Regions from separate parts of the Comamonas sp. w2-DMI genome, predicted to be linked through region 2. Evidence: predicted binding sites of a transcription regulator. Region 2 holds the regulator's gene; the other holds the start of a gene.
The links. Region 2 encodes FNR, which switches genes on or off when oxygen is low (the NO sensors DNR and NnrR bind a similar motif). Its sites were predicted from a motif close to TTGATNNNNATCAA; they were not measured.
Positions count from the first base shown of each region.

Region 1: V8Z74_RS00895 (oxygen-binding di-iron domain-containing protein) is a predicted target of FNR. The motif match lies at 8,478-8,491, and genes of this name have one in related genera.

Region 1 covers NZ_JBANEL010000001.1:204,458-220,341, forward strand. Annotated here, with positions in the region: gene V8Z74_RS00860 (alpha/beta fold hydrolase) at 1-269, opposite strand, end outside; gene yihA (ribosome biogenesis GTP-binding protein YihA/YsxC) at 320-1,051, opposite strand; gene V8Z74_RS00870 (c-type cytochrome) at 1,129-1,773, shown strand; gene V8Z74_RS00875 (cytochrome c biogenesis protein ResB) at 1,985-4,162, shown strand; gene ccsB (c-type cytochrome biogenesis protein CcsB) at 4,159-5,505, shown strand; gene msrP (protein-methionine-sulfoxide reductase catalytic subunit MsrP) at 5,740-6,735, shown strand; gene msrQ (protein-methionine-sulfoxide reductase heme-binding subunit MsrQ) at 6,962-7,576, shown strand; gene V8Z74_RS00895 (oxygen-binding di-iron domain-containing protein) at 7,589-8,419, opposite strand; gene lptM (LPS translocon maturation chaperone LptM) at 8,523-8,774, opposite strand; gene cyaY (iron donor protein CyaY) at 8,787-9,125, shown strand; gene V8Z74_RS00910 (penicillin-binding protein 1A) at 9,221-11,545, opposite strand; gene V8Z74_RS00915 (pilus assembly protein PilM) at 11,918-12,994, shown strand; gene V8Z74_RS00920 (PilN domain-containing protein) at 12,991-13,602, shown strand; gene V8Z74_RS00925 (type IV pilus inner membrane component PilO) at 13,602-14,279, shown strand; partial or broken gene V8Z74_RS00930 (pilus assembly protein PilP) at 14,276-14,825, shown strand; gene V8Z74_RS00935 (type IV pilus secretin PilQ) at 14,825-15,884, shown strand, end outside.
Region 2 covers NZ_JBANEL010000003.1:214,330-230,213, reverse strand. Annotated here, with positions in the region: gene V8Z74_RS05565 (sensor domain-containing protein) at 1-597, opposite strand, end outside; gene V8Z74_RS05560 (cyclic di-GMP phosphodiesterase) at 594-1,868, opposite strand; gene V8Z74_RS05555 (sulfite exporter TauE/SafE family protein) at 1,994-2,704, opposite strand; gene hemN (oxygen-independent coproporphyrinogen III oxidase) at 2,708-4,099, opposite strand; gene fnr (fumarate/nitrate reduction transcriptional regulator Fnr) at 4,347-5,069, shown strand; gene V8Z74_RS05540 (hypothetical protein) at 5,142-5,435, opposite strand; gene V8Z74_RS05535 (FixH family protein) at 5,667-5,972, opposite strand; gene ccoG (cytochrome c oxidase accessory protein CcoG) at 6,051-7,493, opposite strand; gene ccoP (cytochrome-c oxidase, cbb3-type subunit III) at 7,576-8,493, opposite strand; gene V8Z74_RS05520 (cbb3-type cytochrome oxidase subunit 3) at 8,520-8,657, opposite strand; gene ccoO (cytochrome-c oxidase, cbb3-type subunit II) at 8,676-9,308, opposite strand; gene ccoN (cytochrome-c oxidase, cbb3-type subunit I) at 9,328-10,764, opposite strand; gene ccoS (cbb3-type cytochrome oxidase assembly protein CcoS) at 10,828-10,965, opposite strand; gene V8Z74_RS05500 (heavy metal translocating P-type ATPase) at 10,965-13,478, opposite strand; gene V8Z74_RS05495 (universal stress protein) at 13,598-14,041, shown strand; gene V8Z74_RS05490 (malonate--CoA ligase) at 14,290-15,843, opposite strand.

The DNA.
Region 1 (15,884 bases), on a different contig from region 2:
TCCAGCTGTATGAGCGCCTTCAGGTCGTCGACCAGCAGCTTGGCGCGGTAGTCGCCCACATCTTCGGGCTGGCTGGAGCGCCCGTAGCCGCGCATGTTCGGTGCCACGCAGCGGTAGCGGCCGCCGAAATGCTCCAGCAGCTCGTCCCAGATGAAGGCGCCCTCGGGGAAACCGTGCAGGAACAGCAGCAGCGGCTGGCCTGTCTGGCCGCTGCTGCGGCACTCCAGTTCTATGCCGTTGGACAGGGAATGCGTGCAAACGCTGATCATGAAGCTCTCCTATTCATAGCTTCCAGCGCTTGCACATCAAGCGCTGGAAGCTATTTTTGCTGAGGTTCTTCAGCAGCCGGCGTCGCATCGGCGACGGCGGCGGGCGGGAGGCCTTCGGGATGGCACCAGTGCCACAGCAGCTGGGCGACGTCATCCACGCCCTGCTTCTTGAGCGCCGAGAACATGCGCACCTCGCCGCCGCCCGCATTGAGCCTGGTGATGGACAGCACCTTGGCCTGTTCGGCGCGCGTGAGCTTGTCGGCCTTGGTCAGCAGGATCAGGAATTTCAGTCCTTGCTCCACGCGCGGGCGGATGGCTTCGAGCAGGGCTTCGTCCAGCTCGGTCAGGCCCAGGCGGGGGTCGCACAGCAGCACCACGGCGGTCAGGCTTTCGCGGCTGATCAGGTAGTTGAGCATCACGCGCTGCCAGCGTTCCTTGTCCGAGCGCGAAACGGCCGCGTAGCCGTAGCCGGGCAGGTCGGCCAGCACGGCATCGGTCACGCCCTGCTTGCCCAGGGCAAACAGGTTGATGTGCTGGGTGCGGCCAGGCTTTTTGGAAGCGAAGGCCAGCTGCTTTTGCTGGGTCAGCGTATTGATGCAGGTGGACTTGCCCGCGTTGGAGCGGCCCACGAAGGCGATTTCGGGAACCTCGACGGTCGGGAGCTGGTGGAGCTGGGCCGCGGTGGTGAAAAACCGCGCGGTGTGCATCCAGCCCATGGCAAGCTTGCTGTCGATCAAGGATTGTGTTTTTCCGGCAGCTGTATCCGGGGAAGCATGGGTCATGACGGTATCTATTTCAGGGAGGCCCATTGTAGAATCGGCCGGATTCGCGCTCTCAACAATAGACCTAGCCCCTTGATATGAAGTTGCTTGCCTCGTTGCTGACGGCTGCTATTTTCGCAGCACCTGCCTTCCCCGCTTTTTCGGCCGGGGAAACGCCCGCCACCGCCGGGGCCACAGCCACCAAGGTCGATCTCGCCAAGGGCGAAGCCAGCTACGGCGCTGTCTGCGCGGCCTGCCATGCAGCCGACGGCAATTCCACGGTACCGCTGCAGCCCAGGCTGGCGGGCCAGCATCCCGAATACCTGGTCAAGCAGCTGCGCGAGTTCAAGGACGGCAAGCGCAACGATCCGGTCATGAAGGGCATGGCCGCCACGCTCAGCGATGCCGACATGCAGAATGTCTCGGCCTGGCTGCATGCCCAGAAGCCCAAGAATGGCTTTTCCAAAGACAAAGATCTTGTGACCCTGGGTGAACGTATCTACCGCGGCGGCATCCAGGACCGCAATATCGCGGCCTGCGCGGGCTGCCACAGCCCCAACGGCGCAGGCATACCCGCCCAGTATCCGCGCCTGGCGGGCCAGCATGCGGACTACACCGTCAAGACCCTGGCGGCATTCCGCGACGGCACGCGCGCCAATAGCATTCCCATGGCCCAGGTTGCTGCCAAGCTCAACGACCGTGAAATCAAGGCCGTGGCAGACTATATTGCTGGCTTGCGTTAAAGCTTTCGTTCATTGGAGAAGTGTCCTGGGGTAAACCCCGGGGAACTTTCACGGCTTCAACATCCCAAAGTCAGGCGGGCCCATCGCGCAAGCAGAGGGCCCGCCTTTTTTTGCCGCCGGGCCGCCCAAGGCCAAGGCGGCCTCTCGGGCGGCGGCCACACGCCAGGGGGAACGCGGGGCATTTTTTCATTCGGGCATTTTTCGGTCGTTCATGTCAGACATCCCTTTCCGCGAACGCGACTCCTCCCGCTCACCGTCCGTGCGCGCGACCATGGAGCTGCTGGCGTCCATGCGTTTTGCGATTTCGCTGCTCACGGTGATCTGCATTGCATCGGTGATCGGCACCGTGCTCAAGCAGCACGAGCCGCTGGCCAATTATGTGAACCAGTTCGGTCCCTTCTGGGCCCAACTGTTCCTCGCGCTCAAGCTCAACGCGGTCTACAGCGCCTGGTGGTTTCTGCTGATCCTGGCCTTCCTGGTGGTCAGCACGTCGCTGTGCGTGGCGCGCCACGCGCCCAAATACCTGGCTGACATCCGCACCTACAAGGAAAACATCCGCGAGCAAAGCCTCAAGGCCTTCCACCACCGCGCCGAAGGCGATGTGCCGGGCAGCACGGAAGAGGCGGCCCGGCGCCTGGGCCAGCAACTGGCCTCGGGCGGCTGGAAGGTGAAGCTGCAGCAGCGCGACACGGCCGCCGGTCCGGGCACGGGCTGGATGCTGGCTGCCAAGGCCGGTGCGGTCAACAAGCTCGGCTATATCGCGGCGCACTGCGCCATCATCCTGATCTGCCTGGGCGGTCTGTTCGACGGCGACCTGATCGTGCGCGCCCAGATGCTGCTGGGCGGCAAGACGCCGTATACCGGCGGCGGCATGATCTCGGACGTGGCGCCCGAGCACCGCCTGTCGCCGCGCAACCCCACCTTCCGGGGCAACCTCATGGTGTCCGAAGGCACGCAGTCGGGCACGGCCATCCTGAGCCAGTCCGACGGCATCCTGCTGCAGGAACTGCCGTTTTCGGTGGAGCTCAAGAAATTCATCGTGGAGTACTACTCCACGGGCATGCCCAAGCTGTTTGCCAGCGACATCGTGATCCACGACCGCGAGACCGGCGAGAAGCTGGAAAAGCGCGTGGAGGTCAACCATCCGGCCAGCTACAAGGGCGTGGAGATCTACCAGTCCAGCTTCGACGACGGCGGCTCCACCGTCAAGCTGCATGCCGTGCCGCTGGACAGCGCGGAAAAGGCCTTCGATGTCGAAGGCATGATCGGCAGCTCCACGGTCTTCACCAAGCAAGGCGCCGATGGCCGCCAGGACAAGGTCACCCTGGAATTCACGGGCCTGCGCACCATCAACGTGGAGAACTTCGGCGACAACAACAGCCAGGGCGCCGATGTGCGCAAGGTCAACCTCAAGCAGTCCATCGAGGACCGGCTGGGGGCGGCCCACAAGACCAATGGCAAAAAGGATTTGCGCAACATCGGCCCCAGCGTGAGCTACAAGCTGCGCGACGCGGCCGGCCAGGCGCGCGAATTCCAGAATTACATGCTGCCCGTGGACATGGGCGACGGCCAGCCGGTCTTCCTGCTGGGCCTGCGCGAGAACCAGGCCGACCCGATGCGCTATCTGCGCATCCCCGCCGATCCCGAAGGCACGCTGGACACCTTCATGCGCCTGCGCACCGCCATGCAGGATCCCGCCATGGGCGAGAAGGCCGCGCGCGCCTATGTGAAGAAGGCCGTGGATGCTTCCCGGCCCGAGCTGGCCGAACCGCTGACGCAGTCGGCGCTCAAGGCGCTGGAGCTGTTCGCGGGCAAGGGCGAGGGCCAGCGCAAGGGCCCGAACGGCAAGCTGCTGGGCGGGTTGCAGGCGCTGTCGGATTTCATGGAGTCCAACGTGCCCGAGGCCGAGCGCGAGCGTGCCGGCGAAGTGCTGGTGCGCATCCTCAACGGCGTGCTGTTCGAGCTGGCGCAGCAGGTGCGCGAGCAGGCGGGCCACAAGCCCCTGGACGCCAGCGAAAAGACGCAGGCCTTCATGACCCAGGCGGTGTTCTCGCTCAGCGATGCCCAGTTCTATCCCGTGCCGCTGGTGTTCATGCTGCAGGACTTCAAGCAGGTGCAGGCCAGCGTGTTCCAGGTGGCGCGAGCCCCTGGCAAGAACGTGGTGTATCTGGGCTGCGCCTTGCTGATCATCGGCGTGTTCGCCATGCTGTACGTGCGTGACCGGCGCCTGTGGATCTGGCTGACGCCGCGCGATGGCGGCTGCCACGCCAGCATGGCCCTGTCCACCAACCGCAAGACCCTGGACGGCGACCGCGAGTTCGGCATGCTGGCCGACAAGCTGATCGGGGCCAAGCCCATGGAAAAGAAGACATCCGGAGGTTCGGTATGAACACCGTCACGACAAGAACGAACACGACCCTGACTCTGAACGAAGGCTATTTCGCGCGCCGCAACTGGTTGGACTGGCTGTTCGCGGTCGTGGTGGCCGTGGGCCTGGGCTATGCGCTGCAGCGCTACGCGGCCTATATGGACGTGTACGAGAAAGGCATTTTGCTGGCCTCCATCCCCTGCATGATCTGGCTGGGCTGGTTCTGGCGCCCCTTGCGCGCGCTGATGCTGGGGGTGGCCGTGATGGCGCTGCTGGCCATCGGCCTGTACCAGGGGCCGGAGGGAGCCGATCTGGCGCGCTCGGAAACCGTGTTCGGCCTCAAGTACTTTCTGTCCAGCCAGTCCGCCATCCTGTGGATGAGCGTGGTGTTCTTCATCAGCACCGTGTTCTACTGGATCGGCATGTTCGCCAAGGGCGAAAGCTCCACCATGTCGCTGCTGGGATCGCGCCTGGTCTGGCTGGCCGTCACCATGGCCCTGATCGGCACCATGGTGCGCTGGTACGAGAGCTACGTGATGGGGCCGGACATCGGCCACATTCCCGTCAGCAACCTCTATGAGGTGTTCGTGCTGTTTTGCTGGATGACGGCCATCTTCTACCTGTACTTCGAGGAGCACTACGGGACGCGTGCGCTCGGCGGCTTCGTGATGCTGGTGGTCAGCGCGGCCGTGGGCTTTCTGCTGTGGTACACGGTGGAGCGCCAGGCCTACGAGATCCAGCCGCTGGTGCCGGCGCTCAAGAGCTGGTGGATGAAGCTGCACGTGCCGGCCAACTTCATCGGCTACGGCACTTTCGCCCTGTCGGCCATGGTGGCCTTTGCCTACCTGATCAAGCAGCAGGCCGGCGAAACCCGCTGGTACAAGCTCGCGCCGCTGTGGCTGCTGGGCGTGGTGCTGTGCTTCGAGCCCATCGTGTTCCGCCAGGGGGCCGCCGACAAGGGCAGCAGCTACTGGATGGTGTATTTCGGCATCTCGGCGCTGATCGTGGCCGGCATTCTGCTGGGCCGCAAGCGCATCGCCACCCGCCTGCCGTCCTTCGAGGTGCTGGACGACCTGATGTACAAGGCCATTGCCGTGGGCTTTGCCTTCTTCACCATCGCCACGGTGCTGGGCGCGCTGTGGGCTGCCGAGGCCTGGGGCGGCTACTGGAGCTGGGACCCCAAGGAAACCTGGGCGCTCATCGTCTGGCTCAACTACGCGGCCTGGCTGCACATGCGCCTCATGAAGGGGCTGCGCGGCACGGTGTCGGCCTGGTGGGCGCTGGCCGGCCTGGTGGTGACGACCTTTGCCTTCCTGGGCGTGAACATGTTCCTCTCGGGCCTGCACAGCTACGGCGAACTGTAAGACGCAGGTTGCTTCCAAAAAAGGAGCTGCTGGCGCCTCCACTTCATGGATATCGAGGTGAAATCCCTTCGATATCATGAATTGGAAAGCGCAGGCAGCTCCTTTTTTCATATTGCCGGGCGTTGCCAAGGAACTTTGCCGGCCCGGCCGCTGTCTGAAGCTGCAGCGGCTTCGTCGTTTCATGCCATGCCGGCATGATGGCGGGCTTCCCCACCTCATCCACGGAGTTGCGCAATGCTGATACGTGACCACAGCCAGGGCTTTCAACATCGTCTGAGCAGCGAGATCACGCCGCAATCCGTATACCAGCAGCGCCGCGCGCTGCTGCAGGCCATGGCGGGCGGCGCGGCCGGTGCCGTGCTGGCCGGCTGGGCCGCCCGCGATGCCATGGCGGCCACCGAGCGGCCCGGCAAGCTGGCGGCCCTGGTCGGCGCACCGAGCAAGGTGGCGGGCGCCGTGAGCATGGAGCGAACGACCAGCTACGCCGATGCCACGAGCTACAACAACTACTACGAGTTCGGCCTGGACAAGAGCGACCCGGCCCGCCATGCGCACACGCTCAAGCCCCGGCCCTGGACCGTCAAGGTCGAAGGGCTGGTGCAGCACCCCCAGACCCTCGATATCGATGCGCTGCTCAAGCTGGCGCCGCAGGAGGAGCGCATCTACCGGCTGCGCTGCGTGGAGGGCTGGTCCATGGTGATTCCGTGGATAGGCTATTCGCTCTCCGAACTGCTCAGGAAGGTGCAGCCGTTGGGCAGCGCCAAGTACGTGGAGTTCGTCACCCTGGCCGACAAGGCGCAGATGCCCGGCCTGGACAGCCGCGTGCTGGACTGGCCGTATACCGAAGGCCTGCGCCTGGACGAAGCCATGCATCCGCTCACGCTGCTGGCCTTCGGCATGTACGGCGAGGTGCTGCCCAACCAGAACGGCGCGCCGCTGCGGCTGGTGGTGCCGTGGAAATACGGCTTCAAGAGCGCCAAGAGCCTCGTGGCCATACGCCTGACCGACAAGGAGCCTGGAACGGCCTGGAACAAGGCTGCTCGCAACGAGTACGGCTTCTATTCCAACGTGAATCCCGATGTGCCGCATCCGCGCTGGAGCCAGGCCACGGAACGGCGCATCGGCGAGGACGGCCTGTTCGCCAAAAAGCGCAAGACGCTGCTGTTCAATGGCTATGGCGACCAGGTGGCGCAGCTCTACGCGGGCATGGATCTGAAGAAGTTCTACTGATGCGGGCCTTAGAACTGCTCATGATCTCTACGCAGCCGCGTTGGCAACGCTCCAGCCCTTCGGGACAGTGGCTTCGCGGCCGCCCGGGTGACGGGCAGTCTGCGGCGTTGCAAGTCCTCGCAATAGCGCTGCGGCTATTGCTGCGGTGTTGCGAGCGGGGGGCCTTTCCCTTGCATCCCATCCCGCAAAGCCGCTGTCGCGGCGCGAGGAGATCATGAGCGCGTTCTTGCAAAAGCAGCTGCTGCGGCCCTGGGTCAAGCCGCTGCTGTTCGTGCTGTGCCTGCTGCCTTTTGCCTGGCTGCTCAATGGCGCCGTGGCCAATACGCTGGGCGCGAACCCTGCGGAAGCGCTGCTGCGCAAAACCGGGGACTGGACCTTACGCTTTCTGTGCATCGTCCTGGCCGTCACGCCGCTGCGCCAGTTCTTCGGCCTGCCGGTGCTGGCGCGTTTTAGGCGCATGCTCGGTCTGTACGTGTTCTTCTATGCCTGCCTGCACCTGCTGTGCTATGCCTGGTTCGACATGGGGCTGGAGTGGGACGATATCGTGGCCGACATTCCCAAGCGGCCCTTCATCCTCGTGGGCTTTCTGACCTGGCTGCTGCTCACGGTGCTGGCCGCGACCTCTCCCAAGTTCGTGCTCAAGGCCCTGGGCGGCAGGCGCTGGCAGTGGCTGCACCGCGCCGTCTATGGGGTCGTGCCGCTGGCGTTGCTGCACTTTTTCTGGATGCGTGCGGGCAAGAACAATTTTGCCGAGGTGGCGCTCTATGCGGCCATCCTCGGCCTGCTGATGCTGTGGCGTGTCTGGCAGGCGATGCGCCCGGCCCGGGCAAGGCCGGCCTGACCGGCCGCACGCTTAGGCGCCGGCCACGGCCCGCAGCGGCGGCCGCACCTGGCGCGTGGCAGGATCGATCTGGGCGGTGGGCAACTGGTAGGCGCGCTGGTCGAACAGGTCGATGCCGCACTGCAGGCCTTCGAGCCAGTTGAACAGGTCGGCTATGGCCTGCTGGCCCATGATGGGCGCCCCGTGCTGGGGGACGATCATGTCGATCGGCAGCTGGCGCGCCATCTGTACCCACAGCCGCAGGATCTTGTTGGAGACCATGTAGCGCCGGTGAAAGCCTTCCATGCGCGCGATATGCGGCATCAGGTCGGTGACCGGGCGCTGCGCTTGGGCTCCGGTGGTGAGCGACACGCCCAGGTCGCCCGTGAAAAGGATGCGGCTGACGGGGTCGTAGAAGTGGAAATTGCCCTCGGCATGCAGGAAATGGGCCGGCAGCAGCAGCAGTTCGCTGTTGCCCAGCGGCAGCCGGCCGCCGGCATCGGGCACGCCGATGACGCGGTTCTCCGTCTTGCCCACTTTGGTGAAGTGCGGTGCGAAGCGCTCCCAGATGCGCGAGATGACGAGCTGGGCCTGGGTGGAAGTCATCCAGCGGTCCAGCGAGGCGATGATGTCCGGGTCCGCGTGCGAGGCGATCAGGTAGGCGAGCTTTTGCGGCGGAAAGTGGCGCGACATGCCCATGAACAGCTCGTTGAACGCGAGGTTGCCGCCCGGGTCGATGATGGCGCCCATGCCATGGTCCACGATCAGGAACTGGTTGGCCTGGATGGCCTGACCGTCTTCCTCGATCAGGTCGGTGAACATCAGGCAGATGTGGTGCTTATCGCGGTAGAGCTCTATGGGCATGGCGGGTTTGCCAAAGGACAAGATGCCCGCACTCTAGGGGGCAAACCCGCAGACGGCATTGACCTGCATCAACCGGCGCACACCGCGCCGGCGGCAGCCGCGATCAGGGCTTGGCCGGGGCGTCGGCATCGGCCGGCATATCTGCCGGTGTATCGTCCTGGGGCATCTGCTGGGTCGCGGGGGCAGGCTTGCGGGAGATGCCGAGCGACTCGGGCAGCGTTGCACGGTCGCGGGCCGCCGGATCGGTGGGCAGGAACAGCGGGCCCTTCTGCCCGCAGCCGGCCAGCAGGGCCAGGGACGCCGCACAGGCCGCAAGGGCAATGCTCCTGACTAGAATTTGAGGGGCTTTCAACATGTGCGAATTGTAATGACTGACCTTGAATACCTGGACCGCGCGGAGCAGCTGCTTTTGGCTGTGGAGCAATGCTGCGACCGCATCAACGACGAAACCGATGCCGACATCGATGCCCAGCGCGTGGGCGGCATGGTGACCCTGGTGTTTGGCAACCGCAGCCAGATTGTGATCAATCAGCAAAAGCCTTTGCACGAGATCTGGCTGGCGGCCCGGGCCGGCGGCTTCCATTACCGTTTCGATGTCGCGCAGAATGCCTGGGTGGACACCAAGGGCGCCGGCGAGTTCTTTGCCAACCTGAGCAGCTATGCCACGGAGCAATCCGGCCTGAAGCTCGAATTCAAGGCGCTCTGACTCCGCTGCCAGCCGTGGGCGGCGTGGGAGTCTGGCCGGAAAATGAAAAAGCCTGCTCGCAGGGAGCAGGCTTTCTTGCATCTGGCTGTCCGTGATCAGTTGCGGAACAGGTCCAGGATGCGGCTGCGTTCCTCGGCCGGCGGCGGCGGAGTGGCTCCGGCGGCCGCATTGGTGTCGCTGCCTTCCATGCCCAGGCTGGTGACGCCGCCGTTGCGGGCATTTTCCTCGTAGTACCAATCGCCGCCCATGCTGACCACGCCGGGCGGAACGGGCATCTCGGCCACCGGCACGCCCTTGAGCGCATGCTGCATGAAGCTGATCCAGATCGGCAGGCTCAGGCCGCCGCCGGTTTCGCGCGAGCCCAGGTTGCGCGGCGTGTCGTAGCCGATCCAGGATACGGCCGCCAGCGTGGGCTGGAAGCCGGCAAACCAGGCATCCACGGAGTCATTGGTCGTGCCCGTCTTGCCGTAGAGGTCGGGACGCTTGAGCGTGGCCTGGGCGCGCGCCGCGGTGCCCACGCGGGCCACGTCGTTGAGCAGCGTGTCCATGACGAAGGCGTTGCGCGCCGGGATGGCCTGGGGCAGGTCATTGACCGGCGGGGGCGTGAACTCGGAAAGAATGCGCCCCTTGTGGTCCACGACCTTGGCGATCAGCCAGGGGTTGACGCGGTGGCCGCCATTGGCGAATACCGAGTAGCCGGCAGCCATCTGCAAGGGCGTCACGGAGCCGGCGCCCAGGGCCATGGTCAGATAGGCCGGCTGCTTGGAGGCCTCGAAGCCGAAGCGCGTGGCCCATTCCTGTCCCTGCTTGGGCCCGACGGCCTGCAGCAGGCGGATGGAGATCATGTTCTTGGACTTGTTCAGGCCCGTGCGCATGGTCATGGGGCCGTCATAGCGGCCGTCGTAGTTCTTGGGCTCCCAGGGCTGGCCCCCGGTGACCGACGAGCCGAAGAAGATCGGCGCGTCGTTGATCATGGTGGCCGGCGAGAAGCCCTTTTCCAGCGCTGCCGAGTAGATGAACGGCTTGAAGCTGGAGCCCGGCTGGCGCCAGGCCTGGGTGACGTGGTTGAACTTGTTCTTTTCGAAGTCGAAGCCGCCGACCAGCGCACGGATGGCGCCGGTCTGCGGCACCATGGCGACGAAGGCGCCTTCCACCTCGGGCAGCTGGGTGATCTCCCATGTGCCCTTGGGCGTCTTGACCGCACGGATGATGGCGCCGGGGCGGATCTTGATGTTGGGCGGGGCCTTGGGGCTCAGGCCCGACTCGGCCGGCTTGAGGCCTTCGCCCGTGATCTCGAAATGTTCGCCGTCGGCGCGCGCGGCGATGATCCTGCGGGGCGAGGCATCGAGCACCACGGCTGCGATCACGTCGCCGTTGTCGGGATGGTTGGCCAGCGCATCGTCGATGGCGTCTTCGAGTTCCTGCGGGTTGGTGGGCAGGGCGATGAACTTTTCCGGGCCGCGGTACTTCTGGCGGCGCTCGTAATTCATGATGCCGCTGCGCAGCGCGTTGTAGGCGGCTTCCTGTTCGCCGGCATTGAGCGTGGTGTAGACGTTCAGGCCGCGCGTATAGGCTTCGTTGCCGTACTGGGCAAAGATCAGCTGGCGCGCCATTTCGGCCACGTATTCGGCATGCACGCGGGTGCTGTTGCTGGCGGTGCGGATCTTGAGCGGCTCTTCACGCGCCTGCCTGGCCTGCTCGGCCGTGATGAAGCCGTTTTCCTCCATGCGGTCGATGATGTAGAGCTGGCGCACGCGCGCGCGCTTGGGATTGCTGATCGGGTTGTAGGCCGAAGGGGCCTTGGGCAGGCCGGCCAGCATGGCGGCCTCGGCCACCGTGATGTCCTTGAGCGGGTGGCCGAAGTAGGCTTCGCAGGCCGCGGCAAAGCCATAGGCGCGGTTGCCCAGGTAGATCTGGTTCATGTAGATCTCGAGGATCTGGTTCTTGGTCAGCAGGTGCTCGAGCTTGAACGTCAGCAGAATCTCGTAGATCTTGCGCGTGAAGGTCTTTTCGGAAGACAGGTACACATTGCGCGCCACCTGCATGGTGATGGTCGAGGCGCCCTGGCTCTTGACCCGGCCCAGGTTGGCAATGGCCGCACGCAGCATGCCCTTGTAGTCCACGCCGCCATGCTCGAAGAAGCGGGTGTCCTCGATGGCCAGCACCGCGTTGGTCATGACCTTGGGAATGTCCTGGATCGGTGTCAGCGTGCGGCGCTCTTCCCCGAATTCGCCCAGCAGCGCGCCTTCGCTCGAGTAGATGCGCAGCGGCAGCTTGGGCCGGTAGTCCGCGAGTTCGGACACATCGGGCAGATTGGGATAGGCCATGGCCAGGGCGACAGCCACCGTGAGCACCAGGGCCAGGGCTGCGGCAACGGCAATGCCGGCCAGCCAGAGGATGGCGCGGGGAAACCAGTGCATACGCTTCTTGGAGGTGGGCTGAGGCCTGGAGGCTTGGGGAGCGGAGTTGTCTGATGGCGGCATTTCGCAGTCTGTACAAGGGGTGTCGCATTATAGAAATGCGCCCTTTTCGATGCGTGCGCTGGGTTGACTGGCAGCTCCGGCATCTACGGGAAAGCTGGCCATCCTAGGCCGAACCCTATGCAATGCATGCAAAAGTGACATTTCAGTTGTTGCATTTGACAGGGCGCAAGACTGTCTTTTTTTTGACCACGGTACCGAGAAAACGCCCTTTATTCAATGCATTGACGCCTATGGCTTGCTGATAGCATGCTGCCCTAGTGTGAGGTTTTGTTTCTATATTTACAAGTAAAAAGAGGGGGGAGCATCTCTATGGATGTGAGCTCTTTGTTCAGTCGCCAGCCGGCTCCGCTGCTTGGCATCGACATCAGTTCCTCCAGCGTGAAGCTGGTGGAGCTGGCCAAGAACAAATCCGGTGAGGTGCAGCTGGAGCGCTGCGCCATCGAGCCTTTGGAAAAAGGCTGGATCACCGATGGCAATATCGAGAAATTCGACGAAGTGGCCGAAGCCGTGCGCCGGGTGGTCAAGAAAAGCGGCACGCGCACCAAGAATGTGGCCATGGCGCTGCCTGCGTCGGCCGTGATCACCAAGAAGATCGCGCTTCCCTCTGGAATGACCGAGCAGGAGCTGGAAGTCCAGGTGGAATCGGAGGCCAACCAGTACATTCCGTTCTCGCTGGACGAGGTCAGCCTGGATTTCTGTGTCATCGGCCCTTCCACCAGTTCGCCCGGCGATGTGGATGTGCTGATCGCGGCTTCGCGCCGGGAAAAGGTGCAGGATCGCCAGGGCTTGGCGGAAGCCGCGGGGCTCAAGCCCGTGGTGATCGATATCGAGCCCCATGCATCGCGCATGGCCGCGTCGCGCCTGATCCGGCGCCTGCCCGGGGAAGGCCGGGATGCGGTGGTGGCGCTGTTCGAAGTCGGCGCCATGACCACCAGCATGCAGGTGATGCGCAATGACGAGGTGCTGTATGACCGCGACCAGGCGTTCGGCGGCGCCCAGCTGACGCAGCTGATTGCCCGGCAATACGGCTTTTCCTCCGAGGAGGCAGAAGCCAAGAAACGCAGCGGCGACCTGCCGGACGACTACCCTTCCGCCGTACTCAAGCCTTTCGTGCAGAGCCTGACGCAGGAAGTGGCGCGCGCATTGCAGTTCTTCTTCACGAGCACGCCATACAACCGTGTCGATCACATTCTGATGGCGGGAGGCTCGGCCTCCCTGCCGGGACTTGTCGAAGCGGTGAGCCAGCAGTCGGGATTTGCGTGCAGCCTGGTCAATCCTTTTGACGGCATGGAGATCGGCAGCGGCGTGCGCCTGAAGAAGATGGCGCGCGAGGCGCCGTCCTATCTCACCTCCTGCGGCCTGGCGATGCGGAGGTTCGTAGCGTGATCCTGATCAATCTGTTGCCTCACCGGGAGGCTGCGAAAAAGCGCCGCAAGGAAGCTTTTCACATCAACCTGTTCCTTTCCGCGCTGGCCGGCCTGCTGATTGCAGCGCTGGTCTACTGGTATTTCCAGACCATGATTGAAAACCAGCAGGCCCGGAACGAGGTGCTGCGCTCCGAGATCAAGGTGCTGGAAGCGCAGATCAAGGAGATTGCCGGCCTGGAAGGGGAAATTGCTGCGCTGCGGGCCAGGCAGAAGGCCGTGGAAGACCTGCAGTCGGACCGCAATCTGCCGGTCCACATGCTCAACGAACTGGTCAAGCAGCTGCCCGACGGCGTCTACATCACCAGCATCAAGCAGGAGGGGCTGGTGGTCACCATGCAGGGCACGGCCCAGTCCAACGAGCGCATTTCGGAAGTGCTGCGCAATCTGTCCGAAGGAACGCCCTGGTTCTCCAAGCCGGAGCTTCAGGAAATCGTGGCCAAGACCGTGGACGTGACGGCCAAGGAAAAGCGCAGGGCGGCGGCATTCACCTTGCGCGTCAATCTGACGCGCGCCAGCGATGCAGAGAAAAACCTGGCAGCGGCCAACTCTTCCGTGAAGGCGAAATGATGGCCAAGAAGAAGTCATTGAACCTTGATTTCTCTGCGCTGCAGGAAAAGATGCAGCGCCAGTTCAGGAACCTCGATCCGAATGATCCGTCGGTCTGGCCTGCGCTGCCCAAATCGCTGCTCTATATCGCTGTGGCGGTCGCCGTGGCGGCGCTGCTGTGGTTTGCGATGCTCAAGGACTATCAGGAAGAGCTGGAGCAGGAGCAGAACACCGAGGTGAGCCTGCGCCAGGATTTCCAGACCAAGCTGACCAAGGCGGTGAGCCTGGACGCCCTGAAAAAGCAGCGCGAGCAGGTGGAGCAGTATGTGACCCAGCTGGAAAAGCAGTTGCCCAGCAAGGCCGAGATGGCCGCGCTGCTGTCCGATATCAACCAGGCCGGCCTGGGCCGCAGCCTGCAGTTCGAGGTATTCCGCCCGGGCTCGATGGTGACCAAGGAGTATTACGCCGAGCTGCCGATCGCCTTGAAGGTGACGGGCCGCTACCACGATATCGGCGCCTTCGCGTCCGATGTGGCGTTCCTCTCCCGGATCGTGACCTTGAACAATGTATCCATCGTGCCCAGTGCCAAGGACGGCGACATCCTGACCATGGATGCCACTGCCCGCACGTTCCGCTACCTGGATGCGGATGAAATACAGGCGCAGCGTGCGGCGGCAGCCGGAAAGGGCAAGAAATGAAGCGATTGCCTTTTGCGTGGGTGACGGCAATGGCGGGCTGCCTGCTGCTGGCAGGCTGCCTTTCCTCGGAAGAGGATGAGCTGCGCTCCTGGATGGCGCAGGAACGGGCCAATGCCAAGCCCCGGGTCACGCCGCTGGAGGAGCCCAAGCCCTTCAAGCCCCAGGCCTATACCGAAGGCGCAGGCATGGATCCGTTCAATCCGTTCAAGCTGCTGCAGGTGCTCAGGCGCGAATCGGCGCAGTCCAACGCCAACACCAGCCTGATCGCGCCGGAGCTCAGCCGCCGCAAGGAGCCCCTGGAGGCGGAGCCGCTGGATGCGATGACGATGGTGGGTAGCCTGGACAAGAAAGGCGTCCCCACGGCCCTGATCAAGGTGGGAAATCTGCTGTACCAGGTCCGCACGGGCAATTACCTGGGGCAGAACTACGGAAAAATCGTCCGGATCTCCGAAAACTCCGTCCAGCTGAGGGAAATCGTGCAGGACGGCGGGGGGGGACTGGATTGAAAGAACAAGTACTTTGGAGTTGCAGGAGGGAAAGAAATGATGGGTGCAAACCATGGCATTCTTGCCAGGGCCCGCTGGGGCCTGGCCCTCGGCGGCTTGTTGCTGAGTTCGCTGGCCTGGGCTCAGGCCCGCATTGAATCGGTGTCGGGCTCCCTGCAATCGGGAACCGAGGTCATCCGTGTCGATTTTTCCGAACCTCTGGCTGCAGACCCCACGGGATTTGTCGTCCAGTCGCCGGCCCGCATCGCACTGGATTTTCCCGGTGTCACGAACGGCACCGGCAAATCCGTGGTCGACTTCAACCACGGCAATCTGCGCTCCGCGAATATCGTGGAAGCCTCGGGGCGCTCGCGCATTGTCCTGAACCTCAAAACTGCAGCCACCTACCGGACCGAGCGGCAGGGCAAGGCCCTGCTGATACTGCTGGATCCAGCCGCTGCGGCGGCTCCGTCCGGCAATACGGCGGCATCCAAGATCTTTGAAAGCAAATCCGCATCCAGCGATGTGGCTCCGATCCGTGACGTGGACTTCCGCCGCGGCAGCGACGGTTCGGGCCGAGTCGTCATCGGACTGAGCAACAGCCAGGTGGGCGTCGATCTGCGCCAGGAGGGCAAGGGACTGGTCGTGGACTTCCTGCGCAGCTCCCTCCCGGAGAACCTGCGCCGAAAGCTGGATGTGGCCGATTTCGGCACGCCGGTACAGGCCATTTCGACCACCCAGCAGGGCGACCGTGTGCGCATGCGAGTGGATGCCGTCGGGGACTGGGAACACAGCGCCTACCAGAGCGACAACCAGTTCGTGCTCGAGATCCGCCAGAAGAAGGTGGACACCAGCAAGCTGACCCAGGGGCCCGGATACAGCGGCGAAAAGCTTTCGCTGAATTTCCAGAATATCGAGGTCCGCGCCCTGCTGCAGGTGATTGCGGATTTCACCAACTTCAATATCGTCACTTCCGACACGGTCACGGGGGCGTTGACGCTGCGGCTCAAGGATGTGCCCTGGGACCAGGCGCTGCAGATCATCATGGATGCCAAGGGCCTGGGAATGCGCAAGTCGGGCTCCGTGCTGTGGATTGCGCCCAAGGATGAAATCGATGCCC
Region 2 (15,884 bases):
GTTGCGGAACTCCGTCTCGCCATTGACGACCTGGGCCGTCATATGGGCCAGGATGGCTGCATCGTCGCCCTGGGTCAGAAAGGAGATCGGCAGCTGCCACAGGTCGGCAAAGCGGTGGTTGAAGGCCCGTATGCTGCCCTCCAGCGTGCAGACCAGCATGCCGTCCGCGGCGGATTCCAGCGTAGCGCGCAGTTCGGACAGCAGGCTTTCCAGCTCGGCTTCGTGCTGGGCCTGCTCGCGCCGGTCCAGCATGCTCAGCACCAGCACGCCATCGGCTTGCGCCGTCAGCGGCGAGACCTTCATCTCCACGGGAATCAGCTGGCCATCGGCCCGGCGTATCTGCGTAAGAAACGGCGCGCCGGCCTGCCAGTTGAGTGGATCGCTCCAGAATGCCTGCTGCAACGGCGTGCCTGCCAGCACCTGCACGGGCTGGCCTCGGATCTGGACGGCATCGAAGCCCGTCAGCGACTGGCTGGCCGCATTCGCATACACCACGGTGAGCTGCCGCGCATCCAGCAGCCACAAGGCTTCCTGCAGGGCATCGAGCATGGCATAGGCCATCGAAGGCTGGATGACGTTCAGTCGCTGCATCGTCATAGGGTCTTCGCCGGGCCCACGCCCGAGCCTTTTTCGAAGTAATAGCAGATCCGCTGGCGCGGCAGCAGCGCATCCAGCACCTTGCGCGGCAGGCGCGAAGGATTGAGCCCGCGCCGTATGCCCAGCTGCGGCGACGCTTGCAGCTCCAGCAGCAGCAGCGGCCCGTCGACGGCTCCCGGATCATGGACCATGATGGAAGGCTTGAGCGGATAGGCGGAGTTGACCGACGTGACCAGGCCGAACCGGCCGTCGTTGAGTTCTATGAGCGATCCCGGCGGATAGACACCCATCATGCGCACAAAAGCCGTCAGCACCTCGGGCAGGAATTTCTCCCGGTACTGGCTGTAGAGCAGGGCCAGGATTTCATGGGGCGTCAGCGCCGCGCTGGTATCCAGCGGGTTGCACAGGCGGTCGTAGCCGTTGACCAGGCACAGGATCTGGCCGCTGCGTTCCAGGTCGGCCGCCACCAGGCGCAGCGGGAATCCCGTGCCGTCCGCCCATTCATGGTGCTGGGCAATGATATGGGAGACATCGGCAGGCAGTGCCATACGCTCCGTGATCGCCACCGATTCGCCCACGTGCATCTCGTAGCGCACGCGCTCGGCACTTCCCTCCGCGCGCTGGTGCACGTTCATTCCATGGATGCCCCAGGCCGGCGGATGCACCTGCTTGCCCACATCATGCAGCAGGGCCGCCAGCCCCAGGTTCCTGAGCGGTTGGCCGGCCATGCCCAGGGTTCGCCCCAGCAGCAGCGACAGCACGCTCACATTGACCGAATGCGATCCGGCCGCATCGGGAATCTGCTCGGACAGCAGGTGCAGCACCACGTCCTTGGCCTGATCGATTTCGGCCAGGCAGCTGTCGACCAGCTCCTCGCTCACCACCCGTGCCTGCGCGGGCGACGGCTGCGCAGTGCGCTCCAGCAATTCGTAGTCGCTGCATACCTGCACAAAGCGCTGCTCGCAGGAGCGGATCCGGTAACGCCACGCATCCACCGAGCGCTTGGCTTCGGCTGCAGGCGCGCTGGCCTCAGCAGGCTCGGGCGCAGGAACCTCGGGCTGGGCCGGCCCGGCCGGCAGGCTGGCGACATCGCTCTTGCTGGGCACGTAGCGTACCGATTGCAGGCCCAGACCTTTGAGCGCCTGGATCTGCTTCTGGGACGTGATCTTGAAGTTATTGACCAGAAAGGGATGGACCAGCCAGCCTACGTCCAACTGGACATACATGCCGACCCGGACCTGCCCGATATCAATAACTACCGAATGATTCACACACACCCATACAGAAGAAGACGTTGCATTATGCTGAGTTCTGCAACCTGCTTGCGCAATATCGCGCGCACTTTCGCCCACAAGCCACGCACAGAACCTGTGACTCCAACAGCGTCACATCCTGTCTATCGGCACCAAAGGCTGGGTCTGTAGACCAAATCCATCCACAAAGCCCAAATTGCGACGCCCACGAGCATGAGGCCGGCCAGGCGGGTGCCCCATTGGGTACGGACGGCGTTGAGGCGCTTTTGGCCCAGGCGCCACGCCAGCGGACCGCCCACCAGCCAAAGCCCGCCGCCGACGGCAAACGCCGCCATGGACAGCGCGCCCTGCCAAGCGCCGCCGCTGAGCGCCGCCACCAGCACGGCCGAATACAGCAGGCCGCAGGGCATGAGCGCCCAGAGATAGCCGGCGGCCAGGCTGCCGCTGGGCGCGGACACCCAGGGCTGTACGCGGCGCCAAGCGGCGCGGCCGGCATTCTCCAGCCAGGCCGGCTGGCGCGCCTGCACCATCATGGCCAGGCCCCAGCCCATCATCGCCACGTGGAGCAGGGTCCAGAAAGGCTGCAGCGCCGTGGTCTGGCTGGTCAGCCAGGACAGGCTCTCCATGGCAATGGCGGCTGCGGCGCCCAGCGTCGCATAGCCGGCCACCCGGCCTGCATGGAACAGGCCTGCGCGCAGCCAGCGCCGGCTGCGCCGGCCGTGGACGCGCACCGGCGCCTCGTGCGCGGCTTGGCCGCGGGTCACCACGCTGCAAGGCGCAGCGCACATGACAAGACAATGGGGCCCACCCACGAGCCCCATGATCAAAGCGGTCCAGACCAGCGATAGCAGCATGCGCTAGATGATCCTCGAAAATCGCGCCCTGTTCCGGTCGGCCTGCAAATATCGGTCGAACAGCATGGCTACTGCGCGCACGAAGAACCAGCCCAGCGCGGTGACCTGGAAGCCCTCCTCGCCGAGTTCCACCAGGCCGTTGCCCTCCATCTCCTTGAGGGCCTGCATCTCCGCAGCGAAGTACTCGCGGAAATTGAGCAGCCAGGCCTGCTCCATGGGCTCGAACAGCACGGCGCCCTGGCACATGATGGACATGATGACCGCACGGCGCACCAGATCGTCGCGCGACAGCGCCAGACCCCGCACCACCGGCAGCTGGCCGCTGTCGAGGGCGTCGTAATACTCTTCCAGCGTCTTGGCATTCTGGCTGTAGGTGGCGCCCACTTTGCCGATGGCCGAGACGCCCAGTGCGATCAGGTCGCAGTCGGGCTGGGTGCTGTAGCCCTGGAAATTGCGGTGCAGCCGGCCCTGGCGCTTGGCCACGGCCAGCGGATCCTCGGGCAGCGCGAAATGGTCCATGCCCACATAGCAATAGCCCGCGCCCATGAAAGCCTCGATGGCGCCCGACAGCATGCGGATCTTGTCCGCGCCCTGCGGCAGCTCGGCGGAGACGATGCGCCGCTGCGGCTTGAAGCGCTCGGGCAGATGGGCATAGGCATACAGCGCGATGCGGTCGGGGCGCAGCGCGTTGACCTGCTCCAGCGTGCGCGCAAAGGACTCGGAGGACTGCCTGGGCAGGCCGTAGATCAGGTCCACATTGATGGAGGCAAAGCCCAGGCGGCGGGCCTCCTGCACCAGAGCGAACACCTGCTCGGCAGGCTGCACGCGGTGCACGGCCTGCTGCACTTCGGGATCGAAGTCCTGCACGCCGAAGCTCAGCCGGTTGAAGCCCAGTGCCTTGAGCGCGGCCAGGCGTTCGTTGCTCACGGTGCGCGGATCGACCTCGATCGAATACTCTCCGCCGGCCTCCAGGCGGAAGTGCCCGCGCAGCAGCTCCATCAAGCGGCGCAGCTCGTCGTCGGAGAAAAAGGTCGGCGTGCCTCCGCCCAGGTGCAGCTGGCTCACGGGCTGGCCCCTGCCGCAGTGCCGGGTGTGCAGGTCGACTTCGCGCGCCAGGTAGTCCAGGTATTCGGCGGCCTTCTCGTGGTGCTTGGTGATGATCTTGTTGCAGGCGCAGTAGTAGCACAGCGAATCGCAGAACGGGACATGCACATACAGCGACAGCGGCAGGGCCCGCGTGGCGCCGAACGGCGCTTGTGCCTTGCGCTGCTGCAGCGCAAGAATGTAGTCCTCGGTACCGAAGGCTTCGACAAAGCGGTCGGCCGTGGGAAACGAGGTGTAGCGCGGCCCGGGTATGTCAAAGCGGCTCAGTAACTCAGGCGTGACAGCGGTCATATTTTCTTGGCAGGATGCGTTTCATGCCCGCAAGCGCTGTACAGTCGGAAAAGGCACTGACAGCAGCGGCATGGCAAGCGCATGATTGGGGTCGGAATATCGGCAATGTGCGCCAAAGCAAGAAAGCCGTCCTTGACGCACATCAAGAGATGCCGAGGCAAGTGCTGCCACAATTTGATTCATCTCATTACCATTGACGAGGTCACTTGCCGGCACGGGCCACCGCCCCTGCCGCCGACGTTTGCCCATGAACCTTCAGACCATCAAAGCATCCTGCTCCAACTGCAACCTGCGCGAACTGTGCATGCCCATGGGCCTGGATGACGAGCAGATGCAGCGCATCGACGCCATCGTGGCCAAACGTCGCAAGGTCAAGCGCGGCAGCCTGCTGTTTCGCAATGGTGAGACCTTCACGTCGCTGTACGCCATCCGCACCGGCTTCTTCAAGACCTGCGTGGCCACCGAGGACGGGCGCGACCAGGTGACGGGCTTCCAGATGGCCGGCGAGATCATCGGCCTGGATGGCATCGTCAACGACCACCACACCTGTGATGCCGTCGCGCTCGAGGATGCCGAGGTCTGCATCATGCCCTTCGACAAGCTGGAGGAACTATCCCGCGAAGTCACGGCCCTGCAGAACCACGTGCACAAGGTGATGAGCCGCGAGATCGTGCGCGAGCACGGCGTGATGCTGCTGCTGGGCAGCATGCGCGCGGAGGAGCGCCTGGCGGCCTTCGTGCTCAACCTCGTGCAGCGCCTGTCGGCGCGCGGCTTTTCCAAGTCGGAGCTGGTGCTGCGCATGACGCGCGAGGAAATCGGCAGCTACCTGGGCCTCAAGCTCGAGACCGTGAGCCGCACTTTCTCCAAGTTCGCCGAGGAAGGCATTGTGGAAGTCAAGCAGCGCCACCTGCGCATTCTGGATACCGAGGCCCTGAAGCGCATCGTCAACAGCCAGCAGTGCCAGAGCTGAGCGGCCCTGTTTGTCCAACAAAAGCCCGCCGGCTTGCGCCGCGGGCTTTTTTCCTGGCCTTCTGGCAACCGCTCAGTCCGGCTGCCAGTCGTGCTCGGCCAGACGGATGGGGGCCGGCCGCGCGATCGCGGCGCCGTTGAGCTCGGCCAGGCTGCGGCCCAGCAGGCTGGTCAGCAGGCTGGAGAACATGGCCACGCCCCAGAACACGAAGAAGGACACCGTGTAGACGGCATTGCGCGACCAGGCGACCGGCTCGCCCGCCAGATGCAGCTCCAGCGGATCGACAAAGGCAAAGACCAGCATTTCCATCACGGCGGCTGCGAGGAACGCAGGCCAGGCAATCCACATCCAGCGCTGAGCGACCATGGGCTGTTCTCCTGAAAGCTCTCATGCGATGGCTGCATTCTGGCCAGCAACCCGGGCGCCAGGCAAGACCGCCGCGGGCATTACCCGAGGCGGGAAACCCTGAAAGCTATCAAAAACAGGAGCTGCTGGCACATGCCTCATCTCCTGTTCCAGAGCAAACTCCTTTGAAGCCCAATGCTTTCAGGCGCAAGCCGCTCTTATTTTTGCCATATTCATGAGGAAGCCCCCGCCTCAGCGGTCCGTGGGGTGGTCTCCGGCGGGCGTGAGCGCATGGTTGCGACCAGTCAGCGCGGGGGCCTGGCTTTTCTCGGCCTCGCTCAGGCGCTTGTTGATCTCCACGCCATGGCGGTAGTAGTCCGGGTCGATCACGGGATCCGGCGCGCGCAAGGCGATATAGGCCGTCACAAAGCCCGCCACCACCACCACGGCGGGGCCGCCGATGACCAGCCAGACATGGGGAAAGCGCCACCAGGGCTTGCCATCCTCGGGATGGGCGCCAGGGGCAGCTCCCGCGGCGGTTCGGGAAGTGTTGGACATGAAGACCTCTTTCGATAGGGGGAAGGCATTGCGGCAATGCCTTCCGGGAACAATGGCAATCAAGGGCAGGCGGCGCCATCAGCGCGGCACTAGGAACACGGCCTTTTCAGCCACGCGGCCGGCGCCCGCGTTGACGGCATCCACGTTGAAGTACACCGTGTGCGATCCAGGTTCGGCGGAGCCATACGGAATCTGCAGTCGTGCGGCAATGCCGCGCGTCTCGGCCGGGCCGACGCTAACTTCGGTTTCGGACGTGACTTCCAGCCCGTCCAGCCCCGTGGCGCTGATGCGGTAACGCTGCTCGGTCTCGGTGGCATTCATGATCTGCAGGCGGTAGACATTTTCCAGCTTGCCGCCGGCCACGATGCGTGAGAGCGATGCGCGGTCGCGGATCACGTCCAGCTTGAGGGGCTGGCGCAGCGCCAGGCTGGCGATCATGGTTGCGCTCAGCGCCAGCAGCACCGCCGAATAGACGAGTACCCGCGGACGGAAGATGCGGCGCAGCGTCTGCACATGCTTCCAGCCGCGCGCAATCGCATTCTGCGTGGTCAGGCGGATCAGGCCGCGCGGATATTCCATCTTGTCCATGACGGAGTTGCAGGCATCGATGCACAGGCCGCAGCCTATGCATTCGTACTGCAGCCCGTTGCGGATATCGATGCCCACGGGGCAGACCTGCACGCACAGCTTGCAGTCGATGCAGTCGCCCAGGCCTTCGGCCTGGTGATCCGCCCCCTTCCTGCGCGGGCCGCGGGCTTCGCCGCGCGCGGCGTCGTAGCTCACGATCATGGTGTCCTTGTCGAACATGGCGCTCTGGAAGCGTGCATACGGGCACATGTACTTGCAGACCTGCTCGCGCATGTAGCCGGCATTGCCGTAGGTCGCGAAGCCATAGAACAGCACCCAGAATATCTGCCAGCCGCCCTGCAGCGCCATCAGCTGCATGCCCAGTTCGCGGATGGGTACGAAGTAGCCGACAAAGGTGAATCCGGTCCATGCCGAGACCGCAATCCACAGCAGCTGCTTGAGCGACTTCTTCCAGAGTTTCTCGAAGGTCCAGCCGCTCTTGTCGATGCGCATGCGGGCGCTGCGGTCGCCCTCCACCTTGCGCTCGATCCACATGAAGATTTCGGTGTACACGGTCTGCGGGCAGGAAAAGCCGCACCACAGCCGACCGGCCACGGCCGTGAACAGGAACAGCGCCAGCGCGCAGATGATGAGCAGGCCAGCGAGGTAGATGAAGTCCTGCGGATACAGTACCAGCCCGAACAGATAGAAGCGCCGCGCCTCCAGGTCGAACAGCACCATCTGGCGCTCGCCCCAGTCGAGCCAGGGCAGGCCATAGAAGACCAGCTGGGTGGCGAACACCATGATCCAGCGCCAGCGCGAGAAAAATCCGGCGACGGAGCGCGAATAGACCTTCTGCTCGGACACGAACATCGGCACTTCGTGGAGCCCGCCCTCGGATTCGACGGGGGTGATCGGGATCACCTTGCGGGGTTTGCCGTGATCGGGTTGCATGGCAGTTCCTTAATATTTTTGTAATTTCTGAAAATGCAAACGCAAAAAAGGCGGCGCCGCCGGCACCGCCTTTCAGACGAGCTTACTGCGGGGCAGCACCGCTCTTGTTCGACAGGCTCCACACATAGGAGGCCAGCACGGCGATCTGCGCTTCGGTCAGCTTTTCCTTCTGGGCCGGCATCTCGTTTTGCTTGCCGTTGTTGACGATGTTCATGATTGCGGCTTCGCCGTAACCGTGCAGCCAGATGTCGTCGGTCAGGTTGGGCGCGCCCATGGCCTGGTTGCCCTTGCCGTCCATGCCGTGGCAGGCGGCACAGGCCACGAACTTGGACTTGCCCAGCGAGGCGCGCACGGAGTCGTGCGGGCTGCCCGACAGGCTCAGCACATAGTGGGCCACGTTGCGCACATCGTCTGCCGTCCCCACCGCCGCGGCCATGGGCGGCATGACGCCGATGCGTCCGTTGGTGATGGTTTCCCTGATCTTCTCGGGCGTGCCGCCATGCAGCCAGTCGCCGTCGGTCAGATTGGGGAAGCTCTTGCCGCCGCGCGCATCGGAGCCATGGCATTGCGCGCAGTTGTTCATGAACAGGCGCTCGCCGATGGCCATGGCCTGCGTGTCCCTGGCCATCTCCTGGGCAGGCATGGACGTGAACCTGGCATACAGCGGCTCCAGGTCCGCCTGGGCCTTGGCCACTTCCTTTTCATAGGCGCCGGTCTGGCTCCAGGCGAGCTTGCCGGTGTAGCTGCCCAGGCCGGGATAGATCGCCAGGTAGGCCAGGCTGAAGACGACGGTGATCACGAACAGCCCCATCCACCATTTGGGCATGGGGTTGTTGAGCTCGCGCAAGTCTTCGTCCCAGACATGGCCCGTGGTGTTGTCCGCCGCCGAAACGACCTTCTTGCGCGCCACCACGATGAGCAGCAGCAGACAGCCAAGAATGCCGAGCAGCGTGAGCGCGACGACATACATCGACCAGAAATTGTTGATGAAATCACTCATGGGATGTTCTCGTTATGTGAGCGGACTCAGTCCTGCAGGAAAGGCAGCTGGGCCGCCTCTTCGAAACGGGCCTGGTTGCGGCGGGCAAATGCCCACCACCAGATGCCGAGGAAGCACGCCAGCGATGCCAGCGTGACCACGATGCGCACGGTGGTGATATCCATTTCCGGTTCCCCCCTGGCTTACTTGACGGCACGGCCCAGGACCTGCAGATAGGCGATCACGGCCTCCATCTCGGTCTTGCCCTTGACCTGCTCGGCAGCGCCGGCGATCTCCTCGTCGGAGTACGGCACGCCGACCTTGCGCAGCGCCGTCATGCGCTGGGCCACGGCGGTGTCGTCGACCTTGCTGGCCTCCAGCCAGGGATAGGCCGGCATGTTGGACTCGGGCACCACGTCGCGTGGGTTGTGCAGGTGGACGCGGTGCCATTCGTCGCTGTACTTGCCGCCCACGCGGTGCAGGTCGGGGCCGGTGCGCTTGGAACCCCACTGGAAGGGATGGTCGTAGACGAATTCGCCGGCCACCGAGTAGTGGCCGTAGCGCATGGTCTCGGCGCGGAACGGGCGGATCATCTGCGAGTGGCAGTTGTAGCAGCCTTCGCGCAGATAGACGTCGCGGCCCATCAGCTGCAGCGGCGTGTAGGGCTTGAGGCCCGCCACGGCTTCGGTCGTGGATTTCTGGAAGAACAGCGGCACGATTTCCGCCAGGCCGCCGATGGCCACGACGAGCAGGATCAGCGTGATCAGCAGGAAGTTGCTGGTCTCCACCTTCTCGTGGGAAAAGCTCTTGGGAGCCGTATTGTTGTGTTCAGACATTGCTTGCGCTCCTCGATGCTCAGGCGTGGGCCACGGCGGCAGGCACGGCTACCTTGACGGAACGGCCGGACATGGCGGTCTTCCAGGTATTCCAGGCCATCACCAGCATGCCGCCCAGGTAGAGCAGGCCGCCGGTCACACGGATCACATAGAAGGGATAGGTCGCCTTCACGCTTTCCACGAAGGTATAGGTCAGCGTGCCGTCGGGATTGACGGCGCGCCACATTAGGCCCTGCATCACGCCGGCGATCCACATCGCGGCGATGTACAGCACGATGCCGATGGTGGCCATCCAGAAGTGCAGTTCGATGGCGGGCACCGAGTGCATCTTGGTCTTGCCGAACAGGCGCGGGATCAGGTAGTAGAGCGAACCCATGGTGATCAGGCCCACCCAGCCCAGCGCGCCGGAGTGCACGTGGCCCACGGTCCAGTCGGTGTAGTGCGACAGCGCATTGACGGTCTTGATGGCCATCATCGGGCCTTCGAACGTGGACATGCCGTAGAACGACAGGGACACGATCAGGAAGCGCAGGATGGGGTCGTCGCGCAGCTTGTGCCAGGCGCCCGACAGCGTCATGATGCCGTTGATCATGCCGCCCCAGCTGGGCGCCAGCAGGATCAGCGAGAACACCATGCCCACGGACTGCGTCCAGTCGGGCAGTGCCGTGTAGTGCAGGTGGTGCGGGCCGGCCCACATGTAGGTGAAGATCAGCGCCCAGAAGTGGACGATGGACAGGCGGTACGAGTAGACGGGACGGCCGGCCTGCTTGGGGATGAAGTAGTACATCATGCCCAGGAAGCCCGCGGTCAGGAAGAAGCCCACGGCGTTATGGCCGTACCACCACTGCACCATGGCATCCTGCACGCCGGCATAGGCCGAATAGCTCTTCATCCAGCCCGCGGGAATGGCCGCGCTGTTGACGATGTGCAGCAGCGCCACCGCCAGGATGAAGCCGCCATAGAACCAGTTGGCCACATAGATGTGCCGGACCTTGCGGATGCCGACGGTGCCGAAGAACACGATGGCGTAGGCCACCCAGACTGCCGCGATCAGCAGGTCGATGGGCCATTCGAGTTCGGCGTATTCCTTGCCCTGCGTATAGCCCAGCGGCAGGCTGACGGCGGCGGCCAGGATGACCAGTTGCCAGCCCCAGAACGTGAAGCTGGCCAGCTTGGGCATGAACAGCTTGGTCTGGCAGGTACGCTGCACCACGTAGTAGCTGGTGCCCATCAGCGCGCAGCCGCCGAAGGCGAAGATCACTGCATTGGTGTGCAGCGGACGCAGACGGCCATAGCTCAGCCAGGGAATGCCGAAGTTGAGTTCCGGCCAGGCGAGCTGGGACGCGATGAACACGCCCACGGCCATGCCAACCACCCCCCATACCACGGCCATGATAGAGAACTGTCTCACGACGGTGTCGTCGTAATAGACAGCATTGTTATTCGTAGCTTCCATCGGGCACCTCTAAGATTGCTTGCAAAGTGTTCATTGGTTTGTTCTCAGGCTGTTTGATCCACCTCAATCGTCACGGAGAATGCGCTCCCCCTCCTGTTCCACGCTCTCGAACTGCCCGCGATACACGGCCCACCAGAGCGCGGCCACGATGGCCAGCACCAGCACCACGGACAGCGGAATCAATACGTACAGCACTTCCATCAGCGGCCTCCTTGGGGACCTGCGGCCGCCATGCCCAAAGCCGGCGAGGCGCCTCCCGCGCCTGCCGTGGCGGCGGTGGACATGGCGGCATGCGCCACAGGCAGGCGCCGGGCCAGCCTCGCGGCATTGAGCACCACCAGCAGCGAGCTGGCCGCCATGCCCAGGCCGGCCAGCCAGGCCGGCATCCAGCCCATGAGGGCCAGGGGAATCGAGACCGCGTTGTAGGCTGCCGCCCAGCCCAGGTTCTGGCGCACGACGGACAGCGTGCGGCGCGCGAGCAGCACGCTTTGCAGCACCAGCTCCAGACTGTCGCCCAGGACGACAAAGTCAGCGCGCGATTGTGCCAGCGGCACTGCTTTGCCAAACGCAAAAGAGACATGCGCTCCAGCTAAAACCGGGCCGTCGTTGAGGCCGTCGCCGACCATGGCCACATGGTGGCCGGCAGCCTGCGCGGTCTGCATCTGCGCCAGCTTGTCCTGGGGGGTGCAGCCGCCCTGCGCCTGCACGACGCCCAGAGCCTGGGCCACGGCATGCACTGCGGCCGGACGGTCGCCCGACAGCAACTGCACGGCCACGCCGCCGGCCTGCAGCGCGCGGATCACGTGTGCCGCCTCGGGGCGCAGGTCCTCGCTCAGGTGAAATTGCGCCAGCGCCCGCCAGCCCTGCTCCGTGGCTTCGGCCAGCATCACGCTCTGGCCGGGCTCCTGCGGGGCCAGCTCGGCCACTTCGCAATGCCGGGCCGAACCCAGGCGCAGGTGCAGACGCGGGGGCCGCATGCCCTGTCCGCTCCCGCCTGCCGCCTCGACCCAGGCATCCAGGCCCGCGCCGGCCTGCTCCTGCACGGCATCCAGCTGCCAGCCGCACGCCGGGCCGGCCGGCAATCCGGCTGTCTGCGCCGCGGCGGCCAGCGCCCTGGAGACAGGGTGCATGGACTGGCGGGCCAGCAGTGCGGCCAGGGCCAGCACCTCGTCATGCTCCTGGCCGGGTGCCGCCGTCATGGCGCGCAGCACCAGGCCGTCGCGCGTGAGCGTGCCGGTCTTGTCGAACACCAGGGTGTCTACGGCGGCCAGCGCCTCCAGACCCTGCAGATTGCGCACCAGCACGCCATGGCGCGCCAACGTGCCGGCGGCCGTGAGCATGGCCACGGGCGTGGCCAGCGACAGCGCGCAGGGACAGGTGACGATGAGCACGGCCACGGCCACCATCACGGCCTTGCCGGGATCCGAGGGCCACCACCAGACGGCGGCAGCCAGTGCGGCCAGCAGCACGACCACCAGGAATGGGCGCGCCACCTTGTCGGCCAACTGGGCCAACCGTGGCTTTTGCAGCGAGGCGCTTTCCATCAGCTCGACGATCTGCGCAAAGCGCGTGCCCTCGCCCACGCTGTCCACGCGCATGTCGACCATGGCGTCCAGGTTGTAGCTGCCCGCCGTGACGCTGTCGCCCACGCCGCGCGGTACGGCCGTGGACTCGCCCGTCAGCAGGGCCTCGTCGGCATGGGTGCGGCCGCGCACGATGGTGCCGTCCGCCGGAAAGGCCTCGCCGGCCAGCACGCGCACCACATCGCCCACGCGCAGGCGGCGCGTGGCCACGCGCTCGAAGTCATCGCCGTCGCCGCCCTGCCCGTTGCCGCAGCCCCTGCTGCGCAGCACCGAATCGGGGAGGCGGTTCATCACGGCCTCCAGCGCGCCGGCCGTGCGGTCGCGCAGGCGCAGCTCCAGCCAGCGGCCCGTGAGCAGGAAGAAGACGAACATGGTCAGGGAATCGAAAAAGACTTCGCGGCCGAAGGGCCCCGAAGGATCGAAGGTGCCCATGGTGCTGATCACAAAGGTGATCAGCATGCCGATGGCCACGGGCAGGTCCATGCTCACGCGGCGCTGGGCGATGTCCTTGAGCGCGCTGCGCAAGAACGGCCCGCAACAGAACAGCACCACGGGCAGGGAGATCACCCACGAAGCCCAGCGCAGCAGCGTCTCCATCTCCAGCGACAGATCGCCGGGCTGGGCGATGTAGGCAGGCCATGCATACATCATGACCTGCATCATGCAAAAGCCCGCCACCAGCCAGCGCCACAGCGCGCGGCGCGTCTCGGCCTGGCGCAGCTCGCGCACAAAGGCATCGCGCGCCGGCAGCGCGCGGTAGCCGGCACGCGCCACCGCCTCCATCCACTGCGATGGAAGCACCTGGGCGGGGCGCCAGACGACGCGGGCGCGGCGCGTGGCTGCGCTGACTTCGGCCTCCTGCACTCCGGGCACGGCGCGCAGCGCCTCCTCGATGGTCAGCGCACACGCAGCACAATGCATGCCCTCCAAAACGACGTACGAATCCCACACCGGAGATTCGGCATCGTGTTCAGAGGGTTGCGAAGTCTTGCGGCCCGTAGGCCGTCCAAAGGAGTTCCACTCCTGTGGATCATCCAGCAGCAGGCTGACAGCCCGGGCCTGGACGTAGAGGCCAGAATCAACATCAGCCTGCCGTTGCCCGGTGGGCGTGACAGGGTTGTTCTGGTACATATGTCGAGCGTAATGGAGCACGATCATACTGACGTTGACATTAATCAAGCGTTAACAGCCAGAACAATCTATGCTTTCATTGCATAGACCGTAGAAGCCCATCAAGAAAGGAGTTGCATATGTACAACCGCATCCTGATCGCCACTGACGGCACGGAGCTGTCCGACAAAGCAGTGCACAGCGGGCTGGACCTCGCGGCGCTTTGCGGCGCCAGCGTGATTGCGCTCAAAGTGGTGTCGCACTATCCGCGCAGCTACCTGGAAGGCAGCGACCTGCTGGACATCAAGGAAGCCAAGCGCATCGAGGAACAATGGACCCAGCAGGCCCAGACGCTGCTGGACGGCATCAAGGCCTTCGGCCATGAGCGCAAGGTTGCCGTGACCACCGAGGTCGTGCATTCGGACCTGGTGGCGGAGTCCATCGTGGAAGCGGCCAAGAAGCATGACTGCGACCTGATCGTCATGGCTTCGCATGGCCGCAAGGGCCTGCAGCGCCTGTTGCTGGGCAGCGAGACCCAGCATGTGCTGACGCACTCGCACATACCGGTGCTGGTGCTGCGCTGAAGCGCTGCATTGCGGCCGCCGCGCCAGGGCCGCAGCCCCAATGCCCTGCTCCTGGCGCTCTCAAAACAAAAGCAGCTCGCGCACGAGCTGCTTTTGTTTGGGGCATTTTCCATACTGGCTTGGCCTGCCCGCCTGCGCTAGCTGCTAGCAAATATGCAGTCAAGGCAAAGATCAATTCACTTTGCCATGCATAGCCGTTCGGCCGGTTTGTGCTTTTCCGGACCCGACCGGCCTTCCCGGCAGCCGGGTCATGCGAATTCCCGCGCGTACTGGTCGCGCAGCAGCTTTTTCTGCACCTTGCCCATGGTGTTGCGCGGCAGGCTGTCGACCACGTAGCAACGCTTGGGCACCTTGAAGTGGGCCAGCTGCGCCCTGAGCGTATCGATCACGGCCTGGCCATCGATCTGTGCCCCCGCGCGCGGCACGATGACCGCCACGCCGACCTCGCCGAAATCCGGATGCGGCACGCCGATCACGGCGCTTTCGTCCACGCCGGGCAGTTCGTTGATGAAGCCTTCCACCTCGGCCGGATAGACGTTGTAGCCGCCCGAGATGATCAGGTCCTTGCTGCGCCCCACGATGGAGAAATAGCCGCGCTCGTCCTGCATGCCCACGTCGCCGGTCTTGAACCAGCCGTCCGCCGTGAACTCCTCGGCCGTTTTCTCGGGCATGCGCCAGTAGCCCTTGAACACATTGGGGCCCTGCACCTGGATGTTGCCGATCTCGCCGCGGCCCAGCGGCTGCCCGTCGTCGCCCTGCACGCGCACGCCCACGCCGGGCAGCGGAAAGCCCACGGTGCCGCCGCGGCGCTCGTCCTGGTTGTCGAAGCGCGGATCGGCCGCATAGGGGTTGGAGGTGAGCATGATGGTCTCGCTCATGCCGTAGCGCTCCAGGATGGCGTGGCCCGTGCGCCGGCGCCAGGCGCGGAAGGTCTCGATCAGCATGGGCGCCGAGCCCGAGATGAACAGCCGCATGTGCGCCGCCTTCTCGCGGTCCAGCCGTGCATCGGCCAGCATGCGCACATACAGCGTGGGCACGCCCATGAAGACGGTGGCGTCCTTGAAGCGGTCGATCACAGCGGCAGGCTCGAACCTGGAGAACCAGATCATGGGGCTGCCGTTGATCAGCGCGCCGTGGATGGCCACGAACAGGCCATGCACATGGAAGATGGGCAGCGCATGGATGAGCACGTCGCCCTCCTGCCAGCCCCAGTACACCTTGAGCGTGGCCGCATTGGTCAGCAGGTTGCCGTGCGTGAGCATGGCGCCCTTGCTGCGCCCCGTGGTGCCGCTGGTGTAGAGGATGGCGGCCAGATCGTCGGCCCTGCGCGCCACGGGCTCCTGCGCATCGCCGTGGTGGGCCGCGCGCTCCAGCAGCGTGCCGGTACGGTCCGTGCCCAGCGTGTATACATGGCCCACGCCCCGGTTGAAGGCCAGCTTGGAGACCCAGCCGAAATTGCCGGGCGCGCAGACCACGACGGCAGGCTCGGCGTCAGAGATGAAATACTCCATCTCCGCCCCCTGGTAGGCCGTGTTGAGCGGCAGGAACACATATCCGGCGCGCAGCGTGGCCAGGTACAGCATCATGGCCTCGACCGATTTTTCCACCTGCACCGCAATGCGGCTGCCCTCGGGCAGCTGCAGCGACTGCAGCAGATTGGCCATGCGCGCGCTGCCGCGGTCCAGGTCCGCCCAGGTGTAGTACAGGCTTCGGCCATCGGGCTCCACGGCCTCGACGGCGATCTGCTCCATCTGCTTGGGAAACGCGGCGCGCAAGGCGCTGAAAAGATTGGCTTGAGGCATTTCGGTCATCGTGATTCGGTCGGACTCGGTAACTACGGAAG